One region of the Martinezella sp. CNPSo 3964 genome, then DNA from elsewhere that is predicted to be linked to it. Evidence: riboswitches for the same ligand, from Rfam matches in the RefSeq annotation. Region 1 holds a riboswitch; each other region holds the start of a gene.
What was found. Region 1 has a riboswitch for cobalamin ahead of AC13Q5_RS05490 (aromatic ring-hydroxylating oxygenase subunit alpha). Riboswitches for the same ligand answer to the same signal wherever they lie in the genome.

Region 1 (7,313 bases):
CGACGCTCTTCAGCGACGACGGTTTTCTCTGGCTGCATCTCAATCTCGTGGATGCGCGGGTACCGGCCTTCCTTGAGGATGCGCCGGGACTGAACGAGGCTGCCCGCATAGCGCTGACCACGCATGAGACACATGCGACGATTACGGTCGACGAGCAGATGCTTTTCGGCACATTGGTCGACTTCCAGCGCGACTTCGCCCACAATACCCACGACATCGGCTGGCTGCATTTCGCGTTCACCGATCGCATGCTCATCACCAGCCGGCTGCAGCCGCTTCGCAGCCTCGACAGAACCCGCGTACTGATCGAAAAGAATGCAGCGCGGTTCACAGGCCCGGTGGATATTTTCGAGCTGATCGTCGTCGAATTCCAGCGGACCCTGATCTCTGTTGTCATTGAAATCAGCGAAGAGCTGAACGGCATCGAGGATTTCGTCCACGGGAACACGTCGCGCGATGAGCGCGCCAAGCTTCCGCCCATCCGCAGGACGATCGTGCGCCTGCATCGCCATCTGCGGACCGTTCTCTCGCTGATGCGCCATGCCGCTGCCTCGGACGACGAGGAAATGCCGCTCGGCTTCGAAGATGTCGCCGCCCGACTGACGGGACGACTGGAAGCGGTAGAGCATGATGTCTATGCCCTGCAGGAAAGGGCCAGGCTGCTGCACGAAGAGATCGACTCGAAGCTCGCTTCCGAAATCAATCGGCATCTCTATATCCTGTCGATCATGACCGCATTTCTGTTGCCGCCAACGCTGGTGACCGGCTTCTTCGGCATGAACACATCGGGGCTGCCGCTGGCGGGCGGTGCAAGCGGCACCGGATATGCCGTAGGGTTCATCGTCGCCTCCATGCTGCTGGCATGGTGGCTGCTCAGGCGGGTCAATATTCTCTGACATCGAAGCATAAAAAAACCGCCCGGCGGGAACCGGACGGCTGACATTTTTCATTCTGGGACCGCTGCTTAGAAATACGGCGAATAGCACTGGCGGCGCGGGCCGGAGTTCGGCTGGAACGTATTGTCGTAAGCGCGGTAGGAACGATAGCGTCCCTCGCACCATTCGACATGGCGCGGATTGATGCCGGCGCTCGGAGCCGGAGCGGGTTCGTAATAGCGCGGCTGGCTAGCGATTGCGCCGCCGATCAGCGCACCGGCGCCGAAGGCTGCCAGCGGGAACCAATAGCCGTCGTGATAGCGATAACCATGACGATAGCCGCCGCGATAACCGCGGTAGCCGCCATACCAGCCGCGGCGATAGTAACCACCATGGCGCCACTGCACCTGTTCGACATTGCCGGGTGCAGCCTGGGCAGGCGCGGATTGACTGACGATTGGTGCGGCGGGCATCTGCATGGCGAAAGACGGTGTGAAGCTCGTCAGGGCGACGGCAGCCGTTAAGGCGACTGTCGCGGTTTTTGCACGGAAACCAAGCATTTTTATCTCCATTCCCTGGTTCGACTTGATACTCAAGCCTGTAGGCGTTTCATGTCGGGAATGCATCCCGAGCAAGGTTTCACTGCCTGCTTCGTCGCATATGCGAGTAGACGACAAGAAACGCGGCAGCGCGTTATTTAGTTCCTCAAATCCCTACCGAATTAAGGAGTTATGCGGGGCTCCACCATGAATTTATAGTGATTTCATTCTTAACCCAAGATTAACCAGCAATCCTTACTATTATTTCATGAAAGGATACCGAAAGAGTAACCTCCTCATTTACAGCTTGTTGACGATCCTGACCCTGATGGGGTCGGTCTCCAAGCCTTCGGCCGGTGAAAGCCAGCCTTGGGGCGATCCAAAAAACGCCCTGATTGTCGATGCTTACGAGCTGAACACCATCGACTGGACCGCCTTTCTGCAGGACAAACGGATCGCCGGCTTCATCTCCAAGGCGTCGGATGGATTACCTGAAAGCTTCAGTTGCACCGGCGACCATGGCGGCGACACAGTGGCCCATTGCAGGACGATGTGGCGCAAGTACGCCGTCAGCCGCGAGCTGTTTCAAACGCGCCGCATGCTGGCAAAGACGAATGGCCTGCTATGGGGCGCCTATCATCTGGGCCGGCCCGGCAATCCGATCGACCAGGCCAATCATTTTCTCGACTATGCCGATCCGCAGCCGGACGAACTCATGGTCCTCGACATCGACGGCATGGATGCGACGCAATTCATGTCGCTCGATGATGCGCAGATCTTCGTCGCCCACATCAAGGTCAGGACCGGGCGCTATCCCATTCTCTACGTCAATCACAACACGGCGCGCTATATCGCCGATCATCGCGGCACCTATCCGCTGCTGTCGCGGCTGCCCCTGTGGTATGCGCGCTACAAGCCCGACGTGAAAGGCACCTTCCCGCTCGGCAACTGGGACAATTATGCCATCTGGCAGTTTGCGTCGTCGGACAATTGTTCCGAGAAGAGCTGCCCCTATCGGGTGCCGGGCACGCTCACCGATATCGACGTCAACGTCGTGCCGATGACGAAGGTTCAGCTCGCCAGGATCTGGCCGCAGGGCGATCTTCTGCCGGCCAAACCCCTGCCCGCACCGGACCTGACGATCGCGCTCACGCAGATGTGCAGCGGGCCGCGACAGACCCTCATTTCACTCATGGTCGATATCGACCCAGTCGTCACGGCCTCGACCCCACAATCGAAGCCGGTCGAAATCAACGAGCTGAACTATCAGGATTTCTAGAGCGTTTCCGCTTTTCTTTGGATCGCGAAACCGCTCTATCTCTTTGTTTTTAAGCAATTCCCGGAAAACTGTTGCGCACTTTTCCTGGAATTGCTCTAGCTTGGCGAGGCGGCTTTCAAGTCGATGCTATGCCTCGATCTGAACATCCGTCTTCGGGCGCGAGCAGCAGGCGAGGATATAGCCCTCGTCGATCTCGTCATCGAGGATGCCACCATTGTGGCTCATCTCGACCTCGCCCGAAAGCTTCATCACCCGGCATGTCCCGCAGAGGCCGGATTCGCAGGCCGCGCCGATGCGCACGCCCGCGCCGCGCGCCACCTGCAACACGGTCTGCCCCGCGGCACAGGCCACATCCTTGCCTGCCATGGTAAAGCGGATCGTCGTTGCAGCCTCACCGGAGGCATCGTCGGAAACTTCGGCAAGCGGCGTTGCCGCATTGGCGGGCTGAAAGCTTTCCTGATGGTAGCGCGACATGTCGAAGCCATGCGCTTCCAGCATGGAGCGGACGGCGTCCATGAAGACTTCCGGGCCGCAGCAGAAAATCGTCCGATCCATGAAATCGGGGGCCAGCAGGCCGATCTTCGCCTTGTCGATGCGTCCCTTCAGCCCCGACCACAGATCGGTGCGGCCGCAGCCTTCAACGATGAGACCAAGATTGAGGTTCGGCATGAAGCGGGCGAGATATTCGAGCTCGGAGCGGAAGATGATATCGGTCGGACTGCGCGAGCAATTGACGAAAGTAATGTCAGACAGCGGTGCGATATCGGACATGTAGCGCGTCATCGACATCATCGGTGTGATGCCGGAGCCGGCGGAGACGAAGAGGTATTTTTCACCGGGATGGCGGATATGGCTGAAATCGCCGAGCGGGCCGAAAGCCTTGATGCGCATGCCGGGCTTCAGGTTCTCGAACATCCAGCGCGTGCCGATACTGTCCTTCTGCGCCTTCACCGTCACGGCGACCGAGAAGGGCCGCGACGGCGTCGAGGAGAGCGTATAGGTGCGCATGACCGGCTCCGGAGCCGTCGGCAGCTCCAGCGTCACGAACTGGCCCGGCAGATAGCGGAACCAGTTGTCCTTGTCGGAGCCGAATGTGAAGGTCATCACATCGGGCGCCTCGGGCGTGACGGAGAGACATTCGAGCATATGCTGCCTGTCGCTCCAGGGCTGCATTTGGTCGAGGTGTCGATGCGAATGGGAGACGGCCATGTTCATGCTCAGGCAACCGCCGACAGCTTGGCCTGGTCGCCCTGCAGCCGGTTGATCATGAATGTCGTGTACCATTCGACGAACTGCATGACGCCGCCTTCATGGATTTCCGAATAAGGACCGGGCTCATAGGCCGGCGAGCGAATGCCAAAGGCATTTTCCTCGACGATGCGGCGGTCCTGATCGTTGGTTTCGGTCCAGACGTGGGTCAGTTCTTCGAGATTGTAGTCGACGCCTTCGACCGCATCCTTGTGAACGAGCCACTTGGTGGTGACGGCGGTTTCCTCAGCGCTGATCGGCAGGACGCGGAAGGAAATGGCGTGGTCGCCGAGCATGTGGTTCCATGTCGTCGGGTAATGGAACAATAGCATCGTGCCGATGCCGTTGATCGTTACGTCAGACGAGAGCGGCCGCTTGACGGCATTCTGGCCGGACATGGTGTAGCTTTCCGCACCTTCGATCAGCGGCATGCGAGCGGCGCGGAACTGTCCGTCAGGCGAAATCTTGAACTCGCTCGGCAGGCCGGCTGCTTCGCAGCGCTGCCAGTGCTCGGCGATGACGGGATCGTTCATTGCGCCCTGAACGCCGGTCACGGTCGGCGCTTCCGGGAAAGTACGGCAAAGTTCCGGGTGATTGGCGGCGCAATGGTAGCATTCGCGGTTGTTTTCCCAGACGAGCTTCCAGTTGCCCTTCTCGATGATGGTGCTCTGGAAGGCGACCTTGGCTTCGCTGATGCGGTGCGGCGCCATGTAGGGCTCGATCGCGGCGCGAACCGGCGCGAAATCGGGAGCGTTCTGCGCGAGGCAGATGAAGATGTAGCCACCGACGCTTTCGCAATGAACCGGCTTCAGCGAATGCTGGCTCTTGTCGAAATCCTCGGCCATCTGGCGGGCGAAGAGCAGCGAGCCGTCGAGCTCGTAGGTCCACTGGTGATAGGGGCAGACAAGCTTCGCCGAGGAGCCGCGCTCGGTCGAGCAGACGCGCGAGCCGCGATGGCGACAGCTGTTATGGAAGGCCCGGATGACCTGATCGCGGCCGCGGGCGATCACGACGGGATAGTCGCCGATCTGGACGGTGAAGTAATTGCCCGCGCGCGGCACTTCGCAATCATGGCCGATGAACAGCCAGTCGCGATAGTAGATCGTCTCCATATCGAGCTTGAAGTAATCCGGATCGGTATAGAAGGGTTGCTCCAGGCTCAAGCCCGTCCGGTGGTTCTTCAATTGCCGCAGAACTTTGCTGCTGATGTCCATTTGCCTATCCTTAGCAGTACCAGGAAGGGGGCAAAGGACATGCGCGGCCGATTGGGAGCGGCCAAAAGCAATGTCCCGACCACCCGCCGCGGTCAGTAAACCTTATGCGCCCAAGGCTGGTTTCCGGGCTCTGGAGCGGCCCTGTTTCCAGAACCCCATGGCACCTTCCCAGGTCGGCCGACCCAGTGGCTTTATTCGCCATGCCTCACTCCACCACCGTTGCGGGGGCAGCGCCGGATTTTGACCGGCTTCCCAATTCTCCGTCTCCCTAGCAGACGGCACCTTGAGATTGATGGCATCATAGCTCTCGGTTCCGTCAGCCGCTGCGCTGCAATGCGACATCGGCTCCGAAATTGACGACAGGCGAAACGGAACGCCGAGACGGTTCCACGAAAAGGCATTATAGGAAGATGATTCAATCGCTTATGCGACCATGCCAAAATGCGGATATGCAGCCCATCCGCACCCGAATGATGACGCTTTATTCTGAATGCGACAGAGCTGTTATCGACGGGCTGCCTGGGTGGCGGAAAGCGCCAGCAGCGCAGTCATGGCGCGCTCCGCATCGGCAGCCGGAACGAAGATGTGATCGTGGTAATAGGCAGCGACGACATTGGCACTAATGCCCTCATTTCCAAGGGCCGTGGCGAAGGCCGCAGTAAGCCCGACCGCCTCCAGGGACGAATGGACTTCGAGCGTGATCATGCGCATGGCGGGCATGACCGCAAGCGCTGCCATGTGGGCCGCCTCCTGCGGAAGGATCAACGTTATACCTTCTTTTTCTCGGAACAGCCCGATCGGCTCCAGATGCAAATGATCGGCCAGTGCCGATGCCGGGACGCTGCAATAGACGAATTCGCCTTCAACGAGATTCGGCTTCATGCCGGACAGAAGCTGCTTGAGATCGATAATTCCAGGCATGTTTGTCTGTCTCCTCAAGGTTCGGCGTCTCAAATTGGTTAAGCCCGGCTCAAGCTATTCCGTCTACCATGCCGTCCAGAGACGTCTAAAGCGAGATCCGGCATGGCCAAACTCAGATATTTCGACGCTGGGAAGCCCGCCGAGCCCGAGCCGGCGCCACCGGTATCAACAACGGGCTACAGCGAATTCCTGCGCACGGGCCGCATCAACCGCAACAGGTCGCACTGGCTTGCGGAAGAGCGGGAATATATCAGCCATGAGCAAGTAGCGGTGCGCACGGCGCAGAAGCTGAGAGATGCCGGTGAAAAGACACATGACCGGCTCAACAGCTTCCACAAATCAATCCGTTTCCCGAAGCTCATCTTCCATCACACGCTGAAGGACACGCCGCATCTCGGCTACTGCCACGTGACAGCCGCGCGGACGCAGTTCGCGCAATATGAGCAGGTGAACTGGGCTTTCTACATCGCCAACTTCTTTGCCCGGATCGGCCAGGAAGAGAATTTCTTCGAAGACATCAGTCTGAAATATTCGCGGATGTATTTCGCCGTCGCCATCCATCCGGACAAGCAAGCGGAAGACAAGAAGCTGACGATCAATCGCGACATTCGCGGCAACGGCGTGCTCTTCCACACGCACGATCCGCAGATCGCCATCCGTAATGTTCTTTTGCTCGGCGCCCGCAACGAGCAGCTTCGCGACATCATTCGCCAGCTTTGACGATTGATCCCAAAACTCGAAGAGCATAAGAACGGCCTGAACTGCAAGCAGGCAGGCCATGGCACGACACATAGACATTCTCGAACATCCGCAAACGGCAATAGAGGTCGCGACGGCAACCCTTGCCGAGGGTCTACCGATCGGTCTACCGACGGAGACGGTCTACGGGCTTGCCGCTGACGCCACCAATCCAGCCGCCATTACCCGCATCTATGAAACGAAGGGGCGGCCGCGCTTCAATCCGCTGATCTGCCATATGAGCGATCTCGCCATGGCCGAGCGCTATGCGATCTTCGATCCTACCTCTCGGAAGCTGGCGGAAGCCTTCTGGCCTGGCCCGTTGACATTGGTGCTGCCACTCAAGCCCGATAGCGGCATCCACCCGCTGGCGACAGCCGGGCTTGATACTGTCGGCATCCGCGTACCCAAAGGCTTTGCCGGCGATCTGATCCGCGCGTTCAACCGGCCGCTTGCAGCACCAAGCGCCAACACGTCAGGCAAGATCAGCGCCACCAGC
Region 2 (7,313 bases), on a different contig from region 1:
TGAGCAGCGCTACGAACGTGCGCGTGGGTTTATCGAAGCTGCACAGAGCATCTGGGGCGGCGGCGATTTTTCGATCCGGTCGAGATATTTCGATATTGCTGGACGGTCGGGGCTTGAGCGCTCGCTGCAGGGCGCTCCCGTCATCGCTCAGGCAGGAGATTCCGATGAGGGAAGAGAATTTGCGGCTCGCCATGCAGACCTGATCTACTCCCGCCATGGCTCGCTTGAGGCGGGACAAGCCTTCTATGCGGATGTAAAGAAGCGTTTGGCGAAATATGATCGCAGCCCCGACGCTTTGAAAATCCTGCCTGGAGCCAATTTCGTCATAGGCGATACGCAGGAGGATGCTGACAAGAAGCAGAAAGCGATACGCCTGCAACAGGTCAGTCCAAAGAGCGCGATCGTGTTTCTCGAACAGGTCTGGAACCGGGATCTTTCAAGCTATGATCCGGATGGACCGCTGCCGGATGTCGATCCGGATGTTTCCGGAGAGAACCTGGTTCAGGGCCGCGCCAGCAATCAGGATATCAAACGGCGGCTGGAAACGGCGCAGTCGTGGCGCGAGATTGCCGAGCGGGATCGCCTTAGCATCCGCGAACTTGCCATCCGCGTCACCGCTCGAAAGCAGTTCGTCGGAACGCCGGAAAGTATCGCCGACGAGATCAATCGCTATGTGCAGGCCGACGCGGCGGACGGCTTCGTCTTCGCACCGCATCTGACGCCCGGCGGCTTCGACGAATTCGTCGAGAAGGTCGTGCCGATTTTGCAGGAGCGCGGTGTCTATCGCAGGGAATATGCCGATGCGACCCTGCGCTCCAATCTTGGCCTGCCGGATAAGATAGAAGAAAGCCGGCCGCTGCGGCATTTTTCCCAGACGGCGTGACGGTAGTTACACGGGCAAGCCATACGGTAGTGGATGACCCCGAGATCAAATACCTCGATCTCAGGGTCATCTGCGTCTCTTCCTACGGTCTATGGCGAATGATCGACGGGCCAAGCTCTTTTGTTCGTTAAAAGCTCGGCGGCGTGCATGCACTGATGACCTCGCAGGGATACGGCCCGACGCAGCGGAAGCGATGCGGACGGCGGCTTTCGAAATAGTAAGCATCGCCCGGGCCGAGAATGCGACGTTCGTCATCCACTGTCACCTCCAGGCGGCCGGTGAGCACGATACCGCCTTCCTCTCCTTCATGCACCAGAGGTACCTTGCCGGTATCGGCTCCTGGCTGATAGCACTCCTTCAGGATTTGCAGGCTGCGGCCGAAGAGGTTTTCGCCGATCTGGCGATAGGAAATCGGGCCTTTGCCGATCTCGACCAATTCTTCGGCCGCATAGAAGGCCTTTTTCGGCGCTTCCGGTTCAAAGGCAAAGAATTCGGCAAGTCCGATCGGGATGCCGTCGAGAATGCGCTTCAGCGCGCCCACGGACGGATTGGCCGAATTGGATTCGATCAGCGAGATTGTCGAATTGGTAACGCCCGCCCGCTTGGCAAGCTCGCGTTGGGAGAGATTGTGCGCCAGACGCAGATGGCGCAGGCGATTGCCGATATCGACGGACATCATGGCTCCAGGTTTCAGATGTTCGAAATATCGAAAACATCTCATGTGATATAAGTAAAATCAATGGCTTAAATGTAGTGAGAAAAGGACTTGTTCGGAACAGGAAAATCGCTGATGTCAGAGATAGCGCAATGGAGGCGACCATGGACAAGATCACCCATCCGAACACCCCTGTTCTCGACAATTTCTGGATGCCGTTCACGGCGAACCGGCAGTTCAAGGCGGCTCCCCGCCTGCTCGCCGCGGCCGACGGCATGTATTACACCGATGTCGACGGCAAGAAGGTGCTGGACGGAACGGCGGGGCTCTGGTGCGTCAATGCCGGCCATGGCCGCAAGAAGATCGCACAGGCGGTCGAACACCAGCTCTCCACCATGGACTTTGCGCCAACCTTCCAGATGGGGCATCCGATCGCCTTCGATTTCGCGGCAAAGCTTGCCGCACATGCGCCGGGCGGTGCGGAGGCGGGACTTGATCGCGTGTTCTTCACGGGCTCTGGTTCTGAATCCGTCGACACCGCGCTCAAGATCGCCATCGCCTATCAGCGCGCGATCGGGCAGGGCACGCGCACTCGGATCATCGGCCGTGAAAAGGGCTATCACGGTGTCGGCTTCGGCGGCATTTCCGTCGGCGGTCTCGTCAACAATCGTCGTGTCTTCCCGCAGATCCCCGCCGACCACATGCGCCACACGCTCGACGTCGAGCGCAACGCCTTCAGCAAGGGCCTTCCGGCTCATGGCATCGAGCTTGCCGAGGATCTGGAGCGGCTGGTCGCCCTGCACGGTGCTGAAACGATCGCCGCAGTCATTGTCGAGCCGATGTCCGGTTCAGCCGGCGTCGTCCTGCCGCCGAAGGGCTACCTGGAGCGGTTGCGCGCCATCGCCGACAAATACGGCATCCTTTTGATCTTCGATGAAGTCATCACCGGCTTCGGCCGTCTGGGCACGCCGTTCGCGACGGAATATTTCGGTGTCGTTCCCGATCTCGTTACGGCGGCAAAAGGCATCACCAACGGCACGATACCGATGGGCGCCGTCTTTGCCAGCCGCAAGGTCTATGACGGCCTGATGACCGGCCCAGAAAACCAGATCGAGCTCTTCCACGGCTATACCTATTCCGGCCATCCTGTCGCCTGCGCCGCCGGCCTGGCGACCATGGAAATCTACGAGGAAGAAGGTCTGTTGACGCGTGCAGCCGAGCTGGCCGAGGACTGGCAGAATGCGCTGCATTCGCTGAAGGGCCTGCCGCATGTGGTCGACATCCGCAATCTCGGCCTCGTCGGCGCTGTCGAACTCGCGCCGCGCGATGGCGCTCCCGGCACGCGCGCCTATGACGTCTTCGTCGATTGCTTCCAGAAGGGCCTGCTGATCCGCGTAACCGGCGATATCATCGCGCTTTCTCCGCCGCTCATCATCGAGCGCGCTGAGATCGAAACGATCGTCTCCATGCTTGGCGATGCCTTGAAGCGGGTAGCCTAATCATCTCTGAGCCTGGCCGGTGTAGATAGCGTCGGTCAGGCTCGATTCGAGAAGCTGTACGGTCGCTTCCATCCTTTGCCACGACATGATTGCCGGCAGCGGCTCGTCATCTGGAATGAAAGCATCTCATGTCGCCCAGCTGGGTGACGATGTCGTTTTTTCATGCGCAACACGGCTCCTCCCGTGATCTTCTGGACATGTTCAAGGTGCCATCGGAAAGCGTCCCGATGGATAATTGGGAAACCGGTCACAGGCCGGTGCTGCCCCCGCAACGGTAGCGGATCGAATGTCCTGATCGATGCCACTGGCAGAAGTGCCGGGAAGGTGTCGGGAAATCCGAATGGACAGGTCCGAAGCCCGGAAACCAGCCTTGACGGCATGCTTGACTGATCGCGGTGGGCGATCGAGAGGTGAATGGGGGTTTCCTGAGATCAGCCCCGTTTCAATCTCGCACAGCTTCCCATCAGTCACGCATGCGCCGGCTTGGATGGCACGAAAGTTGCCGCTCCCGAGACCGATTTTGCCGCCGTTCAGCCCGTTGAGGAGCGGGCCGATCCGAAGAGGTCCGACATTCGGGCAATCATCAAGCGTTCAATCAAGGAGGAGATGGCATGACTGGGAACAGAGGCGTGGTCTACATGCGGCCCGGCAGGGTCGAAGTGCGCGATATCGACGATCCGAAGCTGGAGGCGCCGGACGGCCGACGCATCGAACATGGTGTGATCCTAAAGGTGATCTCCACGAATATCTGCGGTTCCGATCAGCACATGGTTCGTGGCCGCACGACTGCGATGCCCGGCCTCGTGCTCGGGCATGAGATCACCGGGCAGATCATCGAAAAGGGTATCGATGTCGAGATGCTCGATGTCGGTGATATCGTCTCCGTCCCGTTCAATGTTGCCTGCGGCCGCTGCCGTTGCTGCAAGTCGCAGGACACCGGCGTCTGCCTGACGGTCAATCCGTCGCGCGCCGGCGGTGCCTACGGTTATGTCGACATGGGCGGCTGGATCGGCGGCCAGGCGCGGTATGTCATGGTGCCCTATGCGGATTTCAACCTGCTGAAGTTCCCCGATCGCGACAAGGCCATGGCAAAGATCCGCGATCTGACCATGCTTTCCGATATCCTGCCGACAGGCTTTCACGGTGCTGTTCGGGCAGGCGTCGGTGTGGGTTCCACGGTCTATGTTGCAGGTGCAGGACCGGTCGGTCTGGCTGCTGCTGCTTCCGCTCGTATCCTGGGTGCCGCCGTCGTCATGATCGGTGACTTCAACAAGGATCGGCTTGCACATGCAGCCAAGGTTGGTTTCGAGCCCATCGATCTTTCCAAGAGCGATCGTCTGGGCGATATGATCGCGGAGATCGTCGGCACCAATGAAGTGGATAGTGCGATCGATGCAGTCGGTTTCGAGGCGCGTGGTCATTCTGGCGGGGAACAGCCGGCAATCGTGCTCAATCAAATGATGGAGATTACACGAGCGGCTGGTTCGATCGGCATACCCGGACTGTATGTGACGGAGGATCCTGGTGCCGCAGACAATGCTGCAAAGCAAGGCAGCCTGTCCCTGCGCTTTGGTCTCGGCTGGGCGAAGGCGCAATCCTTCCATACGGGGCAGACGCCGGTGCTGAAGTACAATCGCCAGCTCATGCAGGCAATCCTGCACGACAGGTTGCCGATTGCCGATATTGTCAACGCCAAGATCATCTCTCTTGAAGATGCAGCACAAGGATATGAGAGCTTCGATCAAGGTGCTGCAACGAAGTTCGTGCTCGATCCGCACGGCGAGCTGACGAAGGCGGCGTAGTAAAGAAGAACTTACAGGATCACGGAGTGATCCTGAGGTGAATACAGGCAGAGGGCGGAGGTTGGTATCTCTGCCCTCGGTGTTGTAGCGGTGAACGCATATGAGTTTGCCGGACAACAAAATGGCGGCAAAAGCCAGAGACGGCATCAATTGCTTCGTCGATACACCTGCAGGTTTGTGCGCCGCCATAGAACATTTCGAGCAAGTATGCGCCGCAGCACGCCTTGCCGAAGTTCCGGATCATGTCTGGAAATGGCTAATCGGGTCGGAAAACTCGCAAAATTTGAGCGCGCCTGGTCTCCAAAGGCGGTTGTAGAGGCCGATTTATCGATAATAATGACGTATTATGTTGCCATTATACATCTATCCTTTACATATATGCGGGCATCCATGCGGAGGAGCTTCGTCATCGCTTCCTAAGCAACGGCGGCTTGACAAAGAACGCTAACCTGAAGAGATCGGATCAATGGCAAACTTTCTTGAGAAATGGACTTCGAAAAAGGCTGATAAGCCGAAGGCTGGCGCACGCAATGTTGTTGATACATTTCGTGCTCGAGTAGCGGAACAGAAGGCATATCTGGAGGAGTACGAGCGAGACACGGCAGGTTTCAAGAAGTGGCGCTCCACTTGGTTTCAGCGTGTTCCCGGTGGCTTTGGCGTGACGGTCGGTCGTGACTCGGTCAACGCCGGTCGTGGATTGAGCTATGTTGTCGTCGACGCGATCAAGGACGTGGCTGAGTTTCTCGATGATCTCGCCTATCACGCAGAGCATGATGCCGGCTTCCGGCAGGCTCTCGAGCAGAACCGCCAGCGTCGCGTCGCACTTCTGAATGCGGCAAAGACCGGAGGCAAGGCAGCGGCCTCGAAGACGAAGCCGAAGGCGAAAGCTATCAAGCCCGCAGCGGTGGCAAAGTCGGCCGCTGTCAAGCCTGCTGCTACCAAGGCAGCACCCAAGGCTACTCGGACAAAGGCTGCTTCCGTAGCCGCTCCCGCACCGGCTGCTGCAGAAGCAGCCAAGCCGAAGCGCACGCGCAAGACGAAGGCTGCTGGCGCAGCAGAATAAGATTAGGAAGCCCGCTTCACGCGGGCTTTTTCTTTGCTTGAAACATGCTCATGTCATCGAAGGTGTATGGCTGCGCCTTCAAACAAGCATCAAGGCGGATCTGTCCTCGACACTGTCGATCACAAGAGTTGAACCGAACAGGAAGAGAGATCCGAGGCCGTTACAGAGACTATGCGGCTATTGAAGTTGGGGAATGGGCCGGTACTCTGTGCTACATCACACCGAACCCACTGATGTTGATTGACGCGGCCGACAGAGCGCACAGCAGATATCGTTGTATTGAGTTGCTTCGAGGCAACGGAATGAGGCCGCGATACGCAAACGCGCTGGGCGTGACTTCTCTTTGAGCTGACCGATTGAGGGGGCGCAATGACGCTCGGCTCCGAGAAGGTTTATTCCGTACCAGGCAGCAACCTGAAAGGAGCGGCATCTGCCGCCCCTTTCGGTCAATTTCACTTCTTCTCGCTATAGGCCTTGATCGCGGCGGCAACTTCGGTCTTGGCCGCTTCCGCATTTTCGAAGCCACCGACTTCGACGACCTTGCGGGCGTCAGGCAGTTGCTTGTAAACGCGGAAGAATGCCTGCAGCCGGTCCTGCTCCAGCTTGGGAAGATCGGAGATTTCCTTGATGCCATCGTAGGTCGGATCGATCTTGGTGGTGGGTACGGCAACGATCTTGTTGTCGACCTCGCCGCCGTCGATCATCTTCAGCACGCCGATTGCACGCACGCGGACGATGGCGCCGGGAACGATCGGTTCGCGCGTATAGACGAGGGCGTCAAGCGGATCGCCGTCACCACCGAGCGAGCTAGTAATGGAGCCATAGTTGGCCGGATAAGCGACCGGCATGGATTGGAAGCGATCGACGACGATGTGGCCGGTCTTGGCATCGATTTCATATTTGGTGAAGCTGCCGGCAGGAATTTCGATGGCGGTGTAGAATTCCTGGCTTTCGTCTTTCGGCTGAGGATAGTCGATATAGGACACATAGTCGGCAGCCGAAACAACACCCGTGGAAAGGATCGTCATTGCAATGACGGAGATAAGCTTTTTCATATACGCCCCCGCGTTAAGGTTGAACGCTATCGCCCTAATCAGGGGTTGTTACGGGCTTGTGACATAGATCGGTGAATGCACAGCTAACTGTCCAGGCTCACCATCTACCCGAATGCGCGAACATTGCGGCGGATCGTCTGCGGCGGTTGGCCGAGCACGCGCAGGAAGGCGCGGCGCATGCGCTCGCGATCGGCAAAGCCGACTTCGATGGCGATTTCATCCATCGAATGGCGACCGTCTTCGATCATCAGGCGCGCAGCCTCCACCCGCATGTTCTCGACCGCCTTGGCGGGGGACTGGCCGGTTTCGCTGCGAAAGACGCGGTTGAACTGGCGTGGGCTGAGGCTTGCCGCCTC
Region 3 (7,313 bases), on a different contig from region 1:
TGACAGATCTGCAAAGCACAAGGCGGTTACTGCGAGCGGCACTTGAGGACAGCGATCGCAGCCGAATGGCCGCGATCGGAAATGACAGGCGGCATATCCAGGCCGTCGCACACGCAATCTCAGAAATTCCAGTCCTCGTCTTCGGTCGTAACGGCCTTGCCGATGACATAAGACGAGCCCGAGCCGGAAAAGAAATCATGGTTCTCATCCGCATTCGGCGAAAGTGCGGACAGGATCGCCGGGTTGACCTTGCAGGCCTCGGCGGGGAAGAGCGCCTCGTAGCCAAGGTTCATCAGCGCCTTGTTGGCGTTGTAATGCAGGAATTTCTTGACGTCCTCGGTCAGCCCGACGCCGTCATAGAGCGCCTCGGTGTACTTGGCTTCGTTGTCATAGAGCTCCAGCAGCAGATCGAAGGCGAAATCCTTGATCTCCTGCTTGCGCTCTTCCGAAAGCCGCTCCAGCCCGCGCTGGAACTTGTAGCCGATATAGTAGCCATGCACGGCTTCGTCACGGATGATGAGACGGATCATGTCGGCCGTGTTGGTGAGCTTGGCGCGGCTCGACCAGAACATCGGCAGATAGAAGCCCGAATAGAACAGGAAGCTCTCGAGGAACACACTGGCGACCTTCTTCCTCAAAGGGTCGTCTGAGGAATATTGCTCCATGATCAGGGTCGACTTGCGCTGCAGGAACTCGTTTTCCTCGGACCAGCGATAGGCATCATCGACATCAGGGGTCAGGCACAGCGTCGAGAAGATCGACGAATAGGAGCGCGCGTGGACCGCTTCCATGAAGGAGATGTTCGACAGAACGGCCTCTTCATGCGGCGTTGCGGCGTCGGCCATCAGCTTGACCGAACCAACGCCGTTCTGGATCGTGTCGAGCAGGGTCAGGCCTGTGAAGACGCGGATGGTGAGCTGCTGCTCCTCCGGCTTCAACGTCGCCCAGGATTGAATGTCGTTCGACAGCGGCACCTTTTCCGGCAGCCAGAAATTGCCGGTCAGGCGGTTCCAGACCTCAAGATCCTTGTCGTCCTCGATGCGGTTCCAGTTGATGGCGCGAACGCGGCTTGCCGGCTTGAATTGCATATTCATTTTCATGGTCCCTCAAAGTTCAGAGCGTGCAGGAAACGCAGCCCTGAACCTGCGTGCCTTCGAGCGCCATCTGGCGAAGCCGGATGTAGTAGATGGTCTTGATGCCCTTCTTCCAGGCGTAGATCTGCGCCTTGTTGATATCGCGGGTGGTTGCGGTATCGCGGAAGAACAGCGTCAGCGACAGGCCCTGGTCGACGTGCTGCGTCGCCGCAGCATAGGTATCGATGATCTTTTCCGGCCCGATCTCATAGGCATCCTGGTAGTAGTCGAGATTGTCGTTGGTCATGAAGGCGGCCGGATAGTAGACGCGGCCGATCTTGCCTTCCTTGCGGATCTCGATCTTCGAGACAATCGGATGGATCGAAGAGGTCGAGTGGTTGATGTAGGAAATCGATCCTGTGGGAGGCACGGCCTGCAGGTTCTGGTTATAGAGCCCGCCTTCCATGACGGCCTTCTTCAATTCCAGCCAGTCTTCCTGGGTCGGGATAGCGATCCCTGCCTCTTCAAAGATTCCCGCAACGTGCTCGGTTGCCGGCTTCCATTCCTGCTCCGTGTATTTGTCGAAATACTCGCCCGAAGCGTATTTCGAATTCTCGAAGCCCTTGAAGCTCTGGCCGCGTTCGACCGCAAGCCGGTTCGAGGCGCGAATGGCGTGGTAGGTGACGGTGTAGAAATAGATGTTGGTGAAATCGACGCCTTCTTCGGAGCCGTAGAAGATGTGCTCGCGGGCGAGATAGCCGTGCAGGTTCATCTGGCCGAGGCCGATCGCATGGCTTTCGTCGTTGCCCTTCTCGATCGAGGGCACGGAAGAAATGTGGCTCATATCGGAGACAGCCGTCAGCGCGCGGATCGACATTTCGATCGTCTTGCCGAAATCGGGGCTGTCCATGGCGGCCGCGATGTTGAGCGAGCCGAGATTGCAGGAGATGTCCTTGCCCATATGCTTGTAGGAGAGGTCGTCGCTATATTCGCTGGCTTCGCTGACCTGCAGGATTTCAGAGCAAAGATTGCTCATGGTGATCCGGCCGGCAACCGGATTGGCGCGGTTCACCGTGTCTTCGAACATGATGTAGGGGTAGCCGCTCTCGAACTGGATTTCGGCAATGATCTGGAAGAATTCGCGCGCCTTGATCTTCTTCTTGCGGATGCGGCTGTCAGCCACCATCTCGCGATACTTCTCCGTCACCGAAATCTCTGTAAACGGCACGCCGTAGACGCGCTCCACGTCGTAGGGCGAGAAGAGGTACATATCCTCATTGTTCTTCGCCAGCTCGAAGGTGATGTCCGGAATGACGACGCCGAGCGACAGCGTCTTAATACGGATCTTCTCGTCGGCATTTTCGCGCTTGGTATCGAGGAAGCGCATGATGTCCGGGTGGTGGGCATTCAGATAGACGGCGCCCGCCCCTTGCCGCGCGCCAAGCTGGTTGGCATAGGAGAAGGAGTCTTCCAGCAGCTTCATGACAGGAATGATGCCCGACGACTGGTTCTCGATATGCTTGATCGGCGCGCCGGCCTCGCGAATGTTCGTGAGTGACAGGGCCACGCCGCCACCGCGCTTCGACAGCTGCAGAGCAGAATTGATGGCCCGGCCGATCGATTCCATATTGTCTTCGACGCGCAGCAGGAAGCAGGAGACCAGCTCGCCGCGCTGCTTCTTGCCGGCATTAAGGAAGGTCGGCGTTGCCGGCTGGAAACGGCCGGAGATGATCTCGTCGACCAGATCGCGGGCGAGCTGCTCGTTTCCGCCCGCCAGCGTCATCGCCACCATGCAGATACGGTCTTCGTAGCGCTCAAGATAACGCTTTCCGTCGAAGGTCTTCAGCGTATAGCTGGTGTAATATTTGAAGGCGCCGAGGAAGGTCGGGAAGCGGAACTTCTTCGCATAGGCGTGATCGAAGAGATCGCGCACGAAATTGAAGGAATATTGGTCGAGCACCTCCTGCTCGTAATAGCCTTCCGTTACCAGATAATCGAGCTTTTCCCTAAGGTTATGGAAAAAGACCGTGTTCTGGTTGACGTGTTGGAGGAAGTATTGCTTGGCCGCCATGCGGTCCTTGTCGAGCTGGATCCTTCCCTGCTCGTCATAGAGGTTCAGCATCGCGTTGAGGGCATGATAATCCGATGCCGTTTCCGTGGCCTTCGCTGGCCGGTCATTCGCGGAATGAGAAAAAGTGCCCTGCGGTTTTTCGCCCGCATCCGGCGACAAAGAAGAGCTTAGCGTGTCCAAAATCGTTCCAATCCGTGTCTGACATTGGCTACATCCTCGTCAGTGCCCAAAAGCTCGAACCGATAGAGATACGGCACCTGGCATTTGGCAGAGATGATGTCGCCGGCGATCCCGTAGGTCGCGCCGAAGTTGCTGTTGCCCGCGGCGATGACCCCGCGGATATTCGAACGGTTGCCCGCATCATTGAGGAAGCGGATTACCTGTTTGGGTACGGCCCCCTTGCCGCCTTCACCGCTATAGGTCGGGACGATGAGGACGTAAGGCGATGTCGCGCGAAGTTCGTCTCCCGCGGCAAGCGGAATACGAGCGGCCGGCAAAGCAAGCTTGGCAACGAAGCGATGGGTATTCTCCGATCGACTGGAGAAATAGACGATCTCCCCCACCGCCGGCTCCTCAGGCAAGAGCGCTGATCATGTCGGGACGGAAGCCGGCCCAATGCAATTCGCCGGCAACAACGACCGGAACCTGGCGATAGCCGAGACCCTGCACCAGCTCATATGCCGCCGCATCGGCCGATACGTCGATGATGGTGTAATCGATCCCCTGGCGATCGAGGGCGCGGGTCGTAGCTGTGCATTGCACACAGGCGGGCTTGCTATAAACGGTGATGCTCATGAGATATCCTCGTATGGATGGGCATAGAAAATCGCTCGGGCATCGGATGGTGCCCGCTCGGCGGAGTGAAAAATGGGGCAAACCTAGGCGGCTGCCGGGCGCATTAAGCGGCCGTCATTCGCGCGGGCGACTATGGATACTCAGGAACATGCACTTCACCCCGAAGTTATTGATGCGGGGGCTTCGAGGAAGTGACGGCGGCGATCATGCCGCAGAACTATCGCTCGCCAGCCGGACACCCCGCCCGTGGACGTCAATGCTCAAGGCAGGTCTCCTGGCTCGCGGGTCACAACATTCGTCCTGCCTTCCCAAGGCTCATCGCCTCAGTGACGTCATCAAACGAATGCTCACCGCTCACAGTTGCGGGGGCAGCTCCGGCTTGACAAGCATCATGCTTGCCGACCGGATTCCCATCTTAGCCTCCAATCCTTGCGAATCAGAAGAACCTCGAACACTATATATAGTATCTTCAGTTAAAATTACGTCAATTGCTTCGATAGCCTCAAGCCATTTTCGATGTTGATAAGCTCCAACAATCTCGCCTCAGGCGAGCATGGAGGGGCTGGACAAACGCAGGGTTACTTTATTACGTTGTCTATGTAATGTTATTACATAAAGGATTTTTCATGCCGAACACGAGATCTGGTATCCTCCTTGCGGCCTCATCGCTGGCTTGCGCCTTGCTGTTTCCCTTTCCATCCTTTGCAGACGACGAAAACAAGACGGAAAGCTGGCGGTTATTTGTCGCCGATCACAGCCGGCCGATCATCCGCGCAATCGACGCCACGAGCGGCAAGGAAATCGGTCGGTTCGACGTTGACGGCTATGCCGCCCTGTCACTCAGCCAGTCCGGTCGCACCATCTTTGCCGTGCAAGGTGAAAAGAATGTGGTCCACGCTATTGCGACAGGTATCACCCTCTCCGACCACGGCGAGCATCGCGATATCGAACTTTCCGATCCGAAACTGCTTCAGACATCGATTACGGGCGATAAGCCAGGGCATGTGGTGACGCACGGCAATGATGTGGCGATCTTCTACGATCGCGACAACAAATTCGATCTGCTGTCGGAGAGCGGCCTTGCCGAAGGTAAGCCCGATATTCGCTCATTCCAGACCATCGCCGCCCATCACGGCGTCGCCGTTCCGATGGGCAACCACCTCCTCGTATCGGTGCCGAACATGGAGGCTCCCGTCAAGGAAGGCGAGTTGCCGCCGCGACTCGGTTTGCGCGTGCTGGATCGCAAAGGGGAACAGGTCGGCGAGGTCAAGCGTTGCACGGGCCTGCACGGCGAGGCGACGTCGGCGCGCTTGGTTGCCTTCGGCTGCGAGGAAGGAGTTCTCATCGCCCACCCCGGCGGCATCGGCGGTCCGAAGGTCGAGATGCTCGCCTATGGCTCCTCCCTGCCGAAAGGCAAGGTTTCGACATTGCTCGGCGGCACATCCATGCAATTCTTCCTCGGCAATTATGGTGAGCAGAACATCGTGCTCATCGATCCCGACAACACAGCCGAGCCCTTCAAGCTGATCGAATTGCCGACGCGTCGCGTCGACTTCGCTCTTGATCCGGCAAAGCCGCAGCAGGCCTATATTCTCACCGAGGACGGCAATCTGCATCTTCTCGACGTCGTGAAGGGCGCGATCGTGAAATCCGAGACCGTTACCGAGCCCTACAGCAAGGATGGCCACTGGCGCGATCCGCGGCCACGGCTCGCTATTGCCGGTGATCTCATTGCCATCACCGACCCGCGCCACGGCCTCGTGCGTATGGTCGACAGCCGGTCTCTAAAGGAAATCCGCAGCATCGCTGTCGAGGGGCAGCCTTTTGCGATCATATCGGCAGGTGGATCGGGGGCCATGCACTGAGAGCCTGGGGTGCCGAGATTGCGATCCGCTTCAGATCGTCGGTTGGTAGCCAGTATCTGACTACCGCCGCCTGCTTGGAGCGTTATGTTTCAAGGGCAACGCCATCGATCGCTAACTGTAGATCATCGCAACAGGAGCCGGTTGCACGGCCGGCTCCCAACAGTAGACGACGATTGATGAGAACTCAGCTTGCCAAGCCCGCCCATAATATCAGGTAGCGTGCGGACGGAACATCGCGTTCGTGGCACTCTCCAGACGAAGCTTCAGTTCGTAAGCCACAGCGCAGATCGCCAAAGTGGCGGCGGCAATCGGAATAAACGATGCAGCGGACAAAAGCCCCATGCGGTCCAATTCATAGGCGATCAGAAGCATGACGGTCTGGTGGAGAACGTAGTAGGTGAGAACTGCCCTGTTGAGATAACGGATCACGACATTTTCCGATCTGCACCAAGTCCTCGCATAACCAAGAACGGCGACGATTGCCGACCATTGGAACGCACCGCCAAGCACTCTACCTGCGCACAGTCGCCACATCTCCGGAGTGCTGGACGGCAGCGTGGGAAACAGGAACACCAAGGCGAGCGCACAAGCAATCGTCAGAATCAATGCCGGCCTCCGCATGCTGACTATGGCATCCCAACAATCGTCACGCGTTGCCATCACGGCTCCCATCAGGAACGCAGCCATATAAACGGCGTGATTGTACCAATCTGCCAAAAACTCCAGTGATGGAGGGAAAATCGGTCTCAAGACGAGTCGCAGCAAAATGAACAGCAAGACGGGCATTATCAGTACCCATTTGCCGGTAAGCCAGGGGGCCAGCCGATCTCCCATAGAGGTCAACAGCGATGGCCACACCGCGATGGCGAGCGTGACGACCACGGTATAACTCCACAGATATGCGAGATACCAAAGATGTTGCATGCCGGCGAGCAGGGTCTGTTCACCGCCCGGCAAGGAAACCGGAGTCAAGGTTACATAGTCCCAAAAGACCTCCAAGAGGCTGATATGCACTCCCATCTTGGCATTCAAAAATACATATATCTGCGGTGGGATCAGAAAGAGCATACCCGCCAGAAAAGGCACTAGTAATTGTTTTGTCCGCGCACTCCTCAATGCGCCGGGAGGATGCTTCACGAGCAACATACCCGTCACGGCGCCGGAGATAAAAAACAGCAGCGTCATTCGCCAGGGATGCGTCAGTAGATGGATCACATCGAAGGCGGAAGAGCTATCCCGTGCCTTCAGGACAAAGGTCCTTGAATTGTATATTAGACTGACATGGTAGATGATCAGCAGCATAAATGCTGCCACCCTGACAAAATCCAGATCGTGTCGTCGAGACATCTTTTCCATGATTTAGTGAGCTTAGATTGCAACCGTTAATAGATTGCTCATAGGCGTCACTGTCCCCTCTTCAACAGACGGTGAAAATGAGCCGTTCGCTCCGCTGCGAGCTGCCAGCTTCATGCCAAGAGGTTCTCCCCAAAACATCATTTCCACCAGCAA
Region 4 (7,313 bases), on a different contig from region 1:
CGAGGAATTTCGGAATCCACCAGCCTTCCACGCCGCCATCGCTCAAGAGCGGTGCCGCCTCGATCAAACGGCCTTCGGATACGGCCTTGTCGAGCGCGGTGCGCACGGCATTGACCCAAAGCTCGGGCGCGACGTCCGGCTGGCCCTTTTCGTCCATGGAGGTAAAGGTCGGCTGCGTGTCGCCGGTCACCAGAGTGACGTTACAGCCGTAACCGCTTTGCAGGATGATCTTGTCGACCTGGGCGGCAACGCCTGCCGATGCCCAGTTCATTTCAGCGATGGATACGCTGCCGCAATCCGCGGCGTGCGCCGAGCCAGCCAAAGCATAGGCGCCGAATGCGAAGATGGCCGAAGCGAGAAGCTTCTTCATTGATATCGTCTCCCAATTTTTCGTTACGTTGCGGAAATCGACTCCAAACGCGTTCGATTTCTGTCGTTCCCCTGTCAGCGCGGTCTAATTGCAACCGTTCATACGCCGCTGACGACGCCCGTACGGTCCCCTTTGCTGCCGTCGTGCATTTGGTCTTTTTGCGACCGCGGAACCCTGTCGCGGCCGGGCATTCGTTGCATCGACATTGGGCAGCGTAAGGATTTGAATGAAGAAATCAACAGCCCGTCGACCAACGGAAGTTATCGTGCATCTTGGAGAAGCTCAATTAAGCGCCTGAATTAGCCTGTTTTCTGCTATTCGTGGCTGCAAAACGATCATTGCATGGCTTTCATGAAGCTTTGCCGCCAAGGCGGATTTAAATGCCGCTCAAATATCGCGTCCCTGAAAGACGTTTTGTGTTCCATTTGCGTCGTTTGCGATTTCTCAACGCAAAGGGGAAAATTTTCAAAAAATTTTCGGATTCACTCTAATTTAAGCACTTAATAACCCTCCGGTAACGATGTCGGTTTATCAATCGATGCGTGGCGGGGGACATACCGCTGCTTCCCTGGATCAGGTATTGCGTACCGGGGAAAGCGAACCTTGCGGTGTTTGTGCAGGGGAGCCGGCGTTTTTGGCAAGCCGCGTTGATCCTCGGATCGCGCGGTTTTCGCGCTTTAAAGGGTCCCGTTTTGAGACACCTTGTCGTCAGCAAGAAGCGGCGTTGTTAATTTCTCATCTTGATATCGAGCAAAATAAGGCCGCCGATGCTGTCGCATGGCGGCTTCTCACGTGTCGGGCTGGCGGCTTGACGCTGTGTCAGCCGACATTATAGGTGCGGATGAAGCCGATCGTGCCGAAGCGCGTGTCAAGCTGCTGCAGGCGGCTCTCCGGGCGGCGAGCCGGAAGCTTGCCATTCCAGGCGATCTGAATGGAATTCTGTCTGTTGAAGATGAAGAGCATTGGGGTATCCTCCGACCCGGACCGGCCGGTTTCGTTGTGTGTTTTCGCGATGGAGATAATCCTCTTCGGCGTAACTCACAATGGATGAAATCGTCATCCAATGTCGCAAACAGAGCATGTTTGAACGTGATGCATTTTTGTATCGTCGCAGCCGTTTCCAGCGGTTAGAGATCGCGGCGAAATCAAGGCAAAACTCCGGATTTTCAGTGGCTGTGGCCCATAGGGGTAGTGGGGAATGACAAGAGCGATCATGCTGCAGGGAACCGGCTCCGATGTCGGAAAAACGGTATTGGTCGCGGGACTGTGCCGGCTGTTTGCAAACAGGGGCGTGAGGGTGCGCCCGTTCAAGCCACAGAACATGTCGAACAATGCGGCCGTTGCCGAAGATGGCGGCGAGATCGGGCGCGCGCAGTGGCTGCAGTCGCTGGCGGCACGCGTTCCCTCATCCGTGCACATGAATCCGGTGCTGCTGAAGCCGCAATCGGAAACCGGCAGCCAGATCATCGTTCAGGGCAAGGTCTGGGGGCATGCCAGGGGCCGGGATTATCAGGCACTCAAGCCGCAGCTGCTCGGCGCGGTGCTTGAGAGCTTCGCCACGATGCGTGCGGGAACGGATCTCGTGATCGTCGAAGGGGCGGGTTCGCCCGCTGAGATCAATCTGCGACGCGGGGATATTGCCAACATGGGCTTTGCGACGCGCGCGAATGTCCCCGTCGTACTGGTCGGCGACATAGACCGCGGCGGCGTGATCGCGTCGCTGGTCGGCACATACCATATATTGCCGGAGGAAGACCGGCGGATGATCCGCGGCTACCTGATCAACAAGTTTCGCGGCGATATCTCGCTATTCGGTGAGGGCATAGAGGCGATTGGCGGTTTTACGGGCTGGCAATGCCATGGTGTCGTGCCGTGGCTGAAAGCGGCGGCGCGCCTGCCGGCCGAGGATTCCGTGGTGTTGGAGCGGCTTGCCCGAGGCTCCCCTGGCGCGTTGAAGGTTGCCGTGCCCGTGCTGTCGCGTATCGCCAATTTCGACGATCTTGATCCGCTGCGGGCCGAGCCCGATGTCGATCTCGTCTTCGTCCGCGCAGGTGAGCGTTTGCCTGCCGATGCGGCGCTTGTCGTACTGCCGGGCTCCAAGTCCACGATCGGTGACCTCCTCGATCTGCGCGAGCAGGGGTGGGATCGCGATATTGCTGCACATGTGCGCCGCGGCGGCCGCGTCATCGGCATTTGCGGTGGCTATCAGATGCTCGGTCATACCGTCTTCGATCCACTCGGCATCGAAGGATCGGTGACCGAGACGCCCGGATTGGGCCTGTTGGATATCGAGACGGAAATGGCGCCGGAAAAGACGGTGCGCAACAGCCTCGCGGTCTCAAAAGAATATGATGTGCCGCTGTCGGGTTATGAAATCCACCTCGGCGTGACGCGAGGTCCGGACTGCGAGCGGCCGTCGACAATGATTGATGGGAGGCCCGATGGAGCCGTATCGCCGGATGGACGCATCATGGGCACATATCTGCACGGTCTTTTCGGCAGCGACAGCTATCGCGCAAAGCTGCTGGCAAGCTTCGGCCTTTCCAGCGAGCGTATGAACTATCGCGCCAGCGTCGATGCGGCGTTGGACGAAGTTGCGGCAGAGCTGGAAAGCGTACTCGATCCTGCGTGGCTCGACAGTCTCGTGCGCTAGAGCGGTTCAGCTTTTCACGGAAGCTCTAAGCTGATCTAGCTCCTGGTTTCCTTACAATTCCGGACGGAAAACCGCTGCGCACTTTTCCTGGAGTTGCTCTAGAGTTCGCCCGATACCTCGCGGCGGCGGCGGTCGAGCTCCTCGCTGTAGCGACGCAGCGTGTAGCTCTCCGTCAGCAGGCCGATGACCTTGCGTTCGATCAGATCGTTGACCACGACGAGCGCTTCGGCCTTGGTCTGGTCGAACATCGCGGCGGCTTGCTTGGCGTTCATCTGCGGCTGCAGGAACTCGTTGCGCAGGCGAATGAAATCGGCAAGTCCGTGCTCCTCGTCGTCTTTTTCGATCGGGCTCGCGTAGACATCGGGCACGAGGACCATTCCGGAATATTTCTCGTTCTTGTCGATGAGGATGACGCGCTGGGCCGAGCCGATCGGGAAATTCCTGCGGAATTCCTCGATGCTCATGTCGATGCTGCCGGTATGCACGTCGGGGCGCATCATGCGGGCGACGGTCAGATTGCGGATCCAGCCGACGTCATGGGCGCTGCGGATGCTTTCGCCACGCAGATGGAAGCGCCATGTCGCGAAGGAGTAGCCGAAGGTGGTGCGCACCACCAGCGACGAGGTGATGACGGCGGCCAGCACGAGAGCGGTGATCGGGAAGTCCCCGGTGATTTCAAGCGCCAAGAAGGTCATCGTCAGCGGGCCGCCGATGATCGCGACAGCGAGCGAGCTCATGCCGACCACGGCATAGACGACCGGCGTCAGCGTTGCGTGATCGAAATAGGGGGCGCAATAGGCGAAGATCTTGCCGAGCAGCGCGCCCATGAACAGCGAGGCGAAGAACAGACCACCTCTGAAACCGGAGCCGATCGATATCGCCGAGGCGAGCGATTTCAGCAGGAATAGACCCACCAAGGCGCCCGGCGTCACGTCCGTAGACAGATTGAGATGCAGTGCGCCATGGCCGGCCGAAAGAACCTGCGGCGAGATCAGCGCCAGTGTTCCGACGACCAGGCCGCCCAGTGCGGGCCGGAAGGGCGGCGCGATGGAACTCTTGCGTGCCAGTTCCTCGACCCAGGCAACGCCCTGCATGATCAGGATGCCTATACCGGCACAGAAAGCGCCGAGCAGGATGGCCGGGAGATAGTCCGCCGGGACGATCGCACCGAAGTGATCGATGTCGATGGCGAAGTCATCGCCGGCAAGCAGTCTTGCAATCATCGTCGATATCAGTGCCGAGACGACGACGGGCGTCAACGTGAGGATCGAATAGCTGCCGATGATCAGCTCGAAGGCGTAGAAGGCACCGGTGAGCGGCGCATTGAATGCGGCGGCAATAGCGCCGGCAGCGCCGCAGCCGACGAGCATGCGCAGATCCGCGCGACGCATCTGCATCTTGTAGCCGAATTTCGAGGCGATGCCGGCGGCGAGCTGTGTGTAGCCTGCTTCAAGCCCGACAGACGCGCCGAATCCATTCGAGATTAGGTTCTGCACCGCGACGATGATACTGTCGGTGAGCGACATGCGACCGCCATGCAGGGCATTGGCTTCGATCGGGTCGACCATCGGTTTTTTGCGTGTGCGCGACAATACATAAAGGATGATGCCGAGGATGATGCCGCCGGCGATCGGCGCGATGAACAATACCGATTTGTCGGGAATCGCCATTGCCGCCGAACTCAGTCGCTCGTAGTCGGTTATGCCATAGATGACGCTGTGAAGTTTGCGCGAGATGTAACTCATCGCCGTCACGGCGCAGCCCGAAGCTATTCCCACCAGCGCGCCAGCGAAAACAAGTCCCAATTCGCCACGGCGCAGCAATGCCCTGAACCGACCAAGATCGAATAAGGCCGAGAAGACGCCGAGGCGGCGCGGTTGGAATTTCTGCAACATGGGAAGCTAACGGTACGTTTTTGCTAGAATGTGAGGGCTGACCCTCTATAAACTCCTAACATCAAAGAAATACGGCAAAAAAGCCGTTGGTTTTATGGGAATTTTCAACCTATTTCGCAATCAGGATGGCGCAGGTCGCATCCATGCCCTTGATTGACTTGAACTAAGTGAAAGCCTAATCATTGTGGCATAACGAATGGTTCCTGAGCGGCGATCTGCCGCATGGGATGAAAAGGGAATGTGACGGGACGGACCCAAGCCGGGCGTTCTCATCACAGCCGACCCCGCGACTGTAGAGCGGTCAGGGTCTTTCGTTCGGTTTGAAGTCTATTTCGTCGATGGTTCGCATGGGGCGAACCGGGCGGGGCGGGCGCAAATCGAAAAAGCCACTGGCGTGGCATCATGATCAACCGGGGCTGGACGCCTCTCATTCTACGAATCGTCCGCCTTTTCATGATGGATGCTGGGAAGGCGAGAAAGACCCGCTGGCGCACGATCGGGGGCGACCGGTTTCGGTCTGCCCCCGTCGCGGCGCCTTATCCGCGAGCCAGGAGACCTGCCATGCGTGCCGGGCACAGAGCCTGTTCTGGAACGTGAGTTCCGCTGCCAGCACGGAGGTTGTCGTGGCACAAGATGAGTTTTTGGCGTGTAGACGCCCTTTTTCCGGTTTCAGCTGTAGGCTGCCGACCTCCGCTTTTGCGTGGGAGCGGGCATAAGGCATGTCGTCTTCAATTTCCCGAGCAGTCTTCGTCCTTGGGGGCGCGCGTTCCGGCAAATCCAGATTTGCCGAATCCCTGATTTCGGATGCCGGCCTCGAACGTCACTATGTGGCGACAGGGCAGGCGTGGGACGACGAGATGCGTGAGCGCATCGCCCAGCATCGCGCTGACCGCGGTGATCAATGGCAGACGCATGAGGAGCCGATAGACCTTGTCGGGCAGCTCGCCGCCATCGACGCCGAGGGGCGGGCAGTGCTTATCGACTGCCTGACGCTCTGGGTCACCAACCTGATGATGGCCGAGCGGGATATGGTCGCGGAGTTTGCTGGCCTGACTGCCTTTCTGCCGACCGCACGATCACGGCTCGTTCTCGTATCGAACGAGGTCGGCCTTGGAATCGTGCCTGAAAATCGCATGGCGCGCGAGTTTCGCGACCACGCCGGCCGCCTGCACCAGATGGTCGCGGCGGCGAGTGCCGAAGTTTATTTTATCGCAGCGGGGCTGCCGCTGAAAATGAAGGGTTGATGAATATGAACCAGGAAAAGATTCCCGCCACCGTCATCACCGGCTTCCTGGGAGCCGGCAAGACGACGATGATCCGCAACCTCCTGCAGAATGCCGGCGGCAAGAAGATCGCTTTGATCATCAACGAGTTCGGCGATCTCGGCGTCGACGGCGACGTACTCAAGGGCTGTGGCGCGGAGAACTGCACCGAAGACGATATCATCGAGCTGACCAACGGCTGCATCTGCTGCACCGTCGCCGACGATTTCATCCCGACCATGACGAAGCTTTTGGAGCGCGATGCGCGTCCGGATCACATTGTCATCGAAACCTCCGGCCTTGCTCTGCCGCAGCCATTGGTCGCCGCCTTCAACTGGCCGGACATTCGTACGCATGTTACCGTCGACGGCGTCATCACCGTGGTCGATAGCGCCGCCGTCGCCGCCGGCCGCTTCGCCGATGATCATGACGCAGTCGAAGCCCGCCGTGTCGAGGATGACTCGCTCGATCACGAAAGCCCGATCGAAGAGCTTTTCGAAGACCAGCTGACCTGCGCCGATCTGATCGTGCTCAACAAGACCGATCTGATCGATGTCGATGGTCTCGGCCGCGTCCGCGCCGAAGTCGCCTCGCGCACGGTGCGCAAGCCGACGATCATCGAGGCGAAGAACGGCGACGTACCAGCCGCCGTCCTGCTCGGCCTCGGCATCGGCACCGAAGACGATATCGTCAACCGCAAATCCCATCACGAGCTGGAGCACGAGGATGGCACGCCGCATGACCACGACGAATTCGACAGCTTCGTCGTCGAATTCGGCCCGATTGCCGACCCGGCCGCATTCATCGATGCGCTGAAGGGCGTGATCGCGGAGCATGACGTGCTGCGCCTCAAGGGCTTCGTCGATGTCCCCGGTAAGCCCATGCGCCTGCAGCTGCAGGCCGTCGGCAGCCGCATCGACACCTATTTCGACCGCGCCTGGACGCCGGGCGAAGCGCGCGCGACACGGCTTGTGGTGATCGGCCTGCACGAGATGGACGAGACCGTCGTGCGTAGGGCGATCGAAGCGCTGGTCTAAGGGAAATCCATGCATCTCCTCCTGGCACAGAAGGGAACGATCAGCGACGGCGAAGAGGCAATCGATCTCGGGCAGTCGCCCGGCGATATCCTCTTT

Region 2: it holds a riboswitch for cobalamin, as region 1 does, so the genes downstream of both, fdhA (formaldehyde dehydrogenase, glutathione-independent) here and AC13Q5_RS05490 (aromatic ring-hydroxylating oxygenase subunit alpha) in region 1, are expected to answer to the same signal.
Region 3: it holds a riboswitch for cobalamin, as region 1 does, so the genes downstream of both, nrdH (glutaredoxin-like protein NrdH) here and AC13Q5_RS05490 (aromatic ring-hydroxylating oxygenase subunit alpha) in region 1, are expected to answer to the same signal.
Region 4: it holds a riboswitch for cobalamin, as region 1 does, so the genes downstream of both, cobU (bifunctional adenosylcobinamide kinase/adenosylcobinamide-phosphate guanylyltransferase) here and AC13Q5_RS05490 (aromatic ring-hydroxylating oxygenase subunit alpha) in region 1, are expected to answer to the same signal.

Annotation. Positions count from the first base shown of each region.
Region 1 covers NZ_JBXSOW010000001.1:1,110,820-1,118,132, forward strand. Annotated here, with positions in the region: gene AC13Q5_RS05470 (transporter) at 1-896, shown strand, start outside; gene AC13Q5_RS05475 (BA14K family protein) at 965-1,435, opposite strand; gene AC13Q5_RS05480 (glycoside hydrolase family 25 protein) at 1,743-2,693, shown strand; gene AC13Q5_RS05485 (FAD-binding oxidoreductase) at 2,820-3,908, opposite strand; gene AC13Q5_RS05490 (aromatic ring-hydroxylating oxygenase subunit alpha) at 3,911-5,155, opposite strand; cobalamin riboswitch at 5,253-5,456, opposite strand; gene AC13Q5_RS05495 (ACT domain-containing protein) at 5,660-6,076, opposite strand; gene AC13Q5_RS05500 (DUF6656 family protein) at 6,179-6,796, shown strand; gene AC13Q5_RS05505 (L-threonylcarbamoyladenylate synthase) at 6,855-7,313, shown strand, end outside.
Region 2 covers NZ_JBXSOW010000010.1:204,480-211,792, reverse strand. Annotated here, with positions in the region: gene AC13Q5_RS27190 (LLM class flavin-dependent oxidoreductase) at 1-883, shown strand, start outside; gene AC13Q5_RS27185 (cupin domain-containing protein) at 1,011-1,559, opposite strand; gene aptA (omega-aminotransferase AptA) at 1,703-3,037, shown strand; cobalamin riboswitch at 3,225-3,424, shown strand; gene fdhA (formaldehyde dehydrogenase, glutathione-independent) at 3,649-4,839, shown strand; gene AC13Q5_RS27170 (hypothetical protein) at 4,940-5,155, shown strand; gene AC13Q5_RS27165 (hypothetical protein) at 5,306-5,902, shown strand; gene AC13Q5_RS27160 (inorganic diphosphatase) at 6,355-6,957, opposite strand; gene AC13Q5_RS27155 (GlxA family transcriptional regulator) at 7,062-7,313, opposite strand, start outside.
Region 3 covers NZ_JBXSOW010000010.1:119,987-127,299, forward strand. Annotated here, with positions in the region: gene nrdF (class 1b ribonucleoside-diphosphate reductase subunit beta) at 120-1,094, opposite strand; gene nrdE (class 1b ribonucleoside-diphosphate reductase subunit alpha) at 1,114-3,324, opposite strand; gene nrdI (class Ib ribonucleoside-diphosphate reductase assembly flavoprotein NrdI) at 3,312-3,707, opposite strand; gene nrdH (glutaredoxin-like protein NrdH) at 3,718-3,939, opposite strand; cobalamin riboswitch at 4,187-4,404, opposite strand; gene AC13Q5_RS26780 (hypothetical protein) at 4,566-5,804, shown strand; gene AC13Q5_RS26785 (acyltransferase family protein) at 6,015-7,160, opposite strand.
Region 4 covers NZ_JBXSOW010000017.1:78,092-85,404, reverse strand. Annotated here, with positions in the region: gene AC13Q5_RS32705 (ABC transporter substrate-binding protein) at 1-370, opposite strand, end outside; gene AC13Q5_RS32700 (hypothetical protein) at 1,190-1,333, opposite strand; gene AC13Q5_RS32695 (cobyric acid synthase) at 1,569-3,023, shown strand; gene AC13Q5_RS32690 (chloride channel protein) at 3,122-4,918, opposite strand; cobalamin riboswitch at 5,099-5,496, shown strand; gene cobU (bifunctional adenosylcobinamide kinase/adenosylcobinamide-phosphate guanylyltransferase) at 5,638-6,162, shown strand; gene cobW (cobalamin biosynthesis protein CobW) at 6,168-7,217, shown strand; gene cobN (cobaltochelatase subunit CobN) at 7,227-7,313, shown strand, end outside.